DNA from 2 places in the Bartonella sp. AS69XJJH genome. Region 1 is predicted to be linked to the other one. Evidence: predicted binding sites of a transcription regulator. Region 1 holds the regulator's gene; the other holds the start of a gene.
What was found. Region 1 encodes HrcA, which represses chaperone genes, less so after heat shock. Its sites were predicted from a motif close to GTTAGCACTCNCNNNNNGNGAGTGCTAAC; they were not measured.
Positions count from the first base shown of each region.

Region 1 (3,166 bases):
ATGCAATGCAAATGACGGATATAAAACGGCATTTTCGTTGGCTTTTTTCTCGCGCTCCGACTTTTTGGAGTTCATTTTCTATTTTTTTCATAGCTTTTGGAAAATTACGTGTACCATCGGCTTGAATTGCCCAATCAGCAGTATAAACGCCTGGCGCACCCTCCAATGCATCTACCTCTAAGCCTGAATCATCAGAGAGGGCAGGAAGTCCTGTCTTTTTTGCTGCTGAAAAAGCTTTAATATAAGCATTTTCTTCAAATGTTTTTCCCGTTTCTTTTGGTTCTGGCAAGCCCAGTTCTTTTGCCGATTGTATTATTAAACCGAAAGGCTTAGTTAAAGTAGTGATTTCATGCAATTTGCCGGTGTTATGTGTAGCAATGACAAGTTTTTTATCTGCGATGCTTCTCATATAGATTTCTCCAAAAATGAAAGGGGAATTGTTTTTGTGCTAAAAACCGGCTTAAACGCTCAGACACACACATTCTGCTTGATTTTACATAATATGATTATTTTACACGTTTTATGATATTTTATTCCAATAAAATTTTTTATCTTGTATGAAGATAACCTTGCAAAGATATGAAAGACATGTCTTTTTTATGATAGCATTTTTATGGTAAATTTCCAATTTTTTGTTTGCTCTAAAGGATAAAATTTTCTATTTACAGCGGTTTTTGAACAATCCAGATTATCTTGGCAAGTTCCTACAGCAGACCACTTTACAGATCAACTCTTAATCTTAAATATTTCTCACACACTCTAACAAAAAATACCTCCTGCGTAATTTATCAATCGTCACTCTGAAGCTAGCATTTTACGGGTCAATAGGATAATATGTTTTTATACTACTTTAGACTATTTGACCAAACCTTGGCAAAACTTATATAAGAGATGAGGATTTTAAAAGTAGTGAAACAATTGTGATGAAGCACAAACCTATTGATAATGAACTAAAATATCTTGATGAACGTTCGCGTGATATTTTTCGCCATATTGTTGAAGCTTATCTTAATGATGGTGAACCTGTGGGGTCACGCAATCTTTCGCGGCTTTTACGACAGACATTATCGCCTGCGACGATTCGCAATGTGATGAGTGATCTTGAACATCTCGGTTTGATTTATGCACCACATGTTTCTGCGGGCAGAATGCCGACACAATCAGGTTTACGCTTTTTTGTGGATGCATTTATGGAAGCAGGTGATTTGCCAAACGAAGAGCGAGAAAATATTGAAATGCAAGTCAAAGAGGCTGGTCGTGCACAATCGGTTGAACATTTTCTTGTTCAAGCAAGCCGAGTTCTTTCAGATCTTTCACGTGGGGCAGGGCTTGTTTTAGCAACAAAACAAGAAGGAACATTGAAACATATTGAATTTGTGCGCCTTGATAGAGAGCACGCTCTTGCCGTTTTGGTGACTCAACAAGGTGAAGTTGAAAATCGTATTGTTCATTTGCCAGAAGGGGTTACCCATGCACAATTGACGGAAGCAACGAATTTTCTCAATGCCCATATCCAAGGGCGTACATTGAGTGAAGCTAAAGGGGAAATTGCCCGCTTATGCGCAGAAACACGGGCTGCACTTGATGACTTATCGAATCATCTTGTTGAAACGGGATTAGCTCTTTGGGGTGGAGAAGGTGCTGATCATAAAATACACCTCATTGTTCGCGGGCGTAGCAATTTACTTGAAGATGTGAAAGCAGAAGAAGATTTAGAACGGTTACGCCATTTGTTTGATGATCTTGAAACGCGTGAGAGTATGGCACAGCTTCTCGATTTAACGGATGAAGGTTCTGGGGTTAGAATTTTTATTGGTTCAGAAAATAAGTTATTTTCACTTTCTGGTTCTTCCTTAGTTGTAGCACCTTATCGTGATTCACAACAAAGAGTCATTGGTGCTTTAGGCGTTATTGGTCCTACACGGCTTAATTATGCAAGGATTGTGCCCATGGTTGATTATACAGCTCAACTTGTGTCACAGTTATTGCGTTAAAATGATGCAGGTAAGTATTTGTACTATAAAAGCTCATTGTATTATATACATCGATACCCCTTGATTTTTGTCTATAGAATTTCGATATCGAGAATAACGAATCTTATGAAGGAATAAAATTTTTATGTCTGATGAAAAAAACAAATTTACTGACGCTTCATTTGAAAATTGTGATTTAAAAAATCCAGCTGATCGTAATACACTTAAACAGGCAGCCGATGAATTTTTAAAAACACATAAAACAGAGGAACACGAAGACGTTGAAAAAGAAAGCAATGAGGTTAGTGATCTTTTAGTGTCTTTGCAGGATGAAAATAAAGAACTGAAAGATCAGCTTTTACGTCTTGTTGCAGATATGGAAAATCTTCGACGCCGTACTATGCGAGATGTGGCGGATGCAAAGGCTTACTCCATTGCTAATTTTGCACGGGATATGTTATCGGTTTCTGACAATCTCAATCGTGCTTTGGAAGCTATTCCAGAAGGGGCGCGGGAAAGTGATGCTGGTTTGAAATCATTGGCAGAAGGCGTTGAAATGACTGAGCGTGCCATGATGGCAGCATTAGAACGTCATGGGGTGCAAAAAATCCATCCAGAGGGGCAAAAATTTGATCCTCATTTTCATCAAGCGATGTTTGAAATTCCTAATGCCGATGTTCCAGATAATACTGTTCAACAAGTTGTTCAGGCAGGTTATATTATCGGGGAAAGGGTGCTTCGTCCAGCTATAGTGGGTGTAGCTAAAGGAGGAGCAAAAGAAGCTTCTGTTGAAACTGATTCGGCTTAAAACACATCAAGAAATATACCCACAGCGCAAAAGATGTAGCATTGTATGCATTGCTACATTCACGAAGCGTTCTGACAAAGAAGATTCTAAAGGGTGTTACAAACACCCTTTTATCTTTGAAGAGCCCAACTTCCTTTTACAATGTATGGAGCATCGCTTGAAGGAGATGGAGACAACAATAAAACAAAATGATCAACCTCAAAAGGAGGAAATAAAAAGTCGCCTCGAGAAGACAGATAAGAAGGGAGGTCTTCAGGTTTAATATCGAGCAATCTCGCAAGAGTAATATGCGGAGTAAATGGTTTTTCATCAGGCTCTAAGTGCAGTTTGCTCCGGATACATTGCATTTTTTCATGCAACAGGTTGAGAGTTTCACAAGGTTCAA
Region 1 covers NZ_JBHIOO010000001.1:195,066-198,231, forward strand. Annotated here, with positions in the region: gene rdgB (RdgB/HAM1 family non-canonical purine NTP pyrophosphatase) at 1-409, opposite strand, end outside; gene hrcA (heat-inducible transcriptional repressor HrcA) at 924-1,994, shown strand; gene grpE (nucleotide exchange factor GrpE) at 2,119-2,781, shown strand; gene thpR (RNA 2',3'-cyclic phosphodiesterase) at 2,892-3,166, opposite strand, start outside.

Region 2 (3,166 bases), on a different contig from region 1:
AATGCGGACCAGAGCCTAAAATGAACGCTGTGGGTAATTGTTATCGGTCATCATCGGGGTGTTTGCACCCCGATTCTTTTGACAGACAGATTGGTTTTAAGATATTTGCATCTTTTTTAGTGGGTTGTTTATTGGTTTTATTGGGGAGCAATCATCTTTTTGGGATCAACTAATCGGTCATAATCCTCTACAAAAACGCCTGCTTTTAATGCTTCGGTGCGCAAAGTTGTATCATTTTTATGCGCTGCTTTGGCAATTTCAGCAGCTTTTTCATAGCCAATTTCCGGTGCAAGAGCTGTGACTAACATGAGTGAGCGCTCCATGAGCGAGTGAATATGAACGCGATTGGCCCGTAATCCTTGAATGCAATGCATATCAAAGGAACGCATGCAATCACCAAGAAGGGTAATTGATTGTAAAACGTTATAGCCAATAACAGGTTTATAAACGTTGAGTTCAAAATGTCCTTGGCTTGCGGCAAAGGTTACGCTGGTATGATTGCCAAAGACTTGGCATGCGACCATGGTTAAGGCTTCACATTGTGTGGGGTTGACTTTGCCGGGCATAATAGAAGATCCGGGTTCATTTTCGGGAAGACTGAGTTCCCCTAAACCGGAACGTGGACCAGAGCCTAAAAACCGAATGTCATTGGCAATTTTAAACAGATCAGCAGCAAGAGCATTCAAGCTCCCGTGGAAATGCGCAAGGGCGCCATGATGGGCGAGTGCTTCAAATTTATTGCTGGCAGTTTGGAACGTTATGCCTGTGAGAGCGCTTACTGTTTGCGCAAAAGCAATGTCAAAACCTTTGGGTGCATTCAGCCCTGTGCCAACAGCCGTGCCACCTTGAGCAAGCATGTGGACATCGGTTAGAGCATTTTCAATGCGCTGAAGATTGGCTTCTAATGCGGCACGATAGCCTGAAAATTCTTGCCCTAAGGTTAAAGGCGTTGCATCTTGGGTATGGGTGCGGCCGATTTTAATGATGTCTGCAAATTCTTGCTCTTTTTGTTTTAATGTAGCAATAAGAGCTTCAAGGATTGGTAGTAAGTGTTGGCGTGTTTGCAACGTGGTGGCAATGTGAAGCGCTGTGGGAAAGGAATCGTTCGATGATTGACTCATATTGACATGGTCATTGGGATGAACTGGTTTTTTGCTTCCAAGTTTCCCTCCTAAAATCTTACTCGCACGATTAGCAATGACTTCATTGACATTCATATTGCTTTGTGTGCCAGAACCTGTTTGCCAAACGGAGAGTGGAAAATGCGTATCAAAATCGCCGGCAAGCACTTCATCGGCGGCGGCAATAATTGCTTTTCCAATGTTTTCTGGTAGTTTTCCTTTGTCCATATTTACAACAGCTGCAGCTTTTTTGACAAGAACTAAGGCATAGATGATGGCAAGAGGCTGCTTTTCACTGCCAATATTAAAATTATGCAGAGAACGTTCAGTTTGTGCGCCCCAATAACGATCTTGACGTACCGAAATTGTTCCAAAGCTATCCGTTTCCTGACGTGTTTCAACCATGATAAGATCCTTTTTTGTTCACGGGTTCTTAAAAAAGATAGATAACGCGAAAGTGCAATAAGAGGCAAGACTTTGAAGCTTCATTTAGAGAAATTATTTTTAGGCTATTCTTGACATTGAGAGATGCCGATTTTATATCTAACTCATACTAGCACTCTCAAGCTATGAGTGCTAGCAAGAACTTTTAAGATTAATGCAATTATGTTCAGTTTTAAGGATTTAAAACATGGCTAATATACAATTCCGCCCACTTCACGACCGTGTCGTTGTCCGTCGGGTTGAATCTGAAAATAAAACGGCTGGTGGGATTATCATCCCTGATACAGCAAAAGAAAAACCCCAAGAAGGCGAAGTAATTGCTGTTGGCAATGGCGCTCTCGATGATAACGGCAAGCGTGTGCCTTTAGAGGTTAAAACAGGAGACCGTATCCTCTTTGGAAAATGGTCTGGGACTGAAGTCAAGATTAATGGGGAAGACCTCCTCATCATGAAAGAATCTGACATTATGGGAATTATGGGCTAATTGAAGCACTTAATTTTTCATTGTGTACTATTTTGAGAAAACTCCAAGGAGAAATTAAATGGCTGCTAAAGAAGTCAAATTTGGCCGTGAAGCGCGTGAGCGTTTGTTGCGCGGTGTCGACATCCTTGCTAATGCTGTTAAGGTGACACTCGGCCCTAAAGGTCGTAATGTGGTGATTGATAAATCATTCGGTGCGCCTCGCATCACAAAAGATGGTGTATCCGTTGCAAAGGAAATTGAACTTGAAGATAAGTTCGAAAATATGGGTGCACAAATGTTGCGCGAGGTTGCTTCTAAAACCAATGATATCGCTGGTGATGGAACAACAACAGCAACTGTTTTAGGACAAGCTATTGTGCAAGAAGGTGTTAAAGCTGTTGCTGCGGGCATGAACCCAATGGATCTTAAACGCGGGATTGATGCTGCTGTTGAAGAAGTTGTGGCAAACCTCTTCAAAAAAGCAAAAAAAATCCAAACTTCAGCAGAAATTGCACAGGTGGGAACCATTTCCGCTAATGGCGCTGCTGAAATCGGTAAAATGATCGCTGATGCTATGGAAAAAGTGGGCAATGAAGGCGTCATTACCGTGGAAGAAGCTAAAACCGCTGAAACGGAATTAGAAGTCGTTGAAGGAATGCAATTTGACCGTGGGTATCTTTCCCCTTATTTTGTCACAAATGCTGAGAAAATGGTCGCTGATCTTGATGATCCTTACATTCTCATTCATGAAAAGAAATTGTCTAATTTGCAATCTCTTCTTCCTGTTCTTGAAGCTGTTGTTCAGTCTGGAAAACCACTTCTCATTATTGCTGAAGATGTGGAAGGTGAAGCTTTGGCAACGCTCGTGGTCAACAAGTTGCGTGGTGGTTTAAAAATTGCTGCTGTAAAAGCACCTGGATTTGGTGATCGTCGTAAAGCAATGTTAGAGGATATCGCAATCTTGACATCTGGACAGGTTATTTCTGAAGATGTGGGCATTAAACTTGAAAATGTCACTTTGGATATGCTTGGACGTGCAAAGAAAGTCAATATTTCTAAAGAAAACACCACCATTATTGATGGTGCTGGACAAAAGAGCGAAATTACTGCTCGCGTCAATCAAATCAAGGCTCAGATC
Region 2 covers NZ_JBHIOO010000004.1:22,660-25,825, forward strand. Annotated here, with positions in the region: gene fumC (class II fumarate hydratase) at 138-1,526, opposite strand; gene groES (co-chaperone GroES) at 1,753-2,049, shown strand; partial or broken gene groL (chaperonin GroEL) at 2,108-3,166, shown strand, end outside.
Region 2: the regulator HrcA is predicted to act here: its motif matches at 1,674-1,702, upstream of groES (co-chaperone GroES).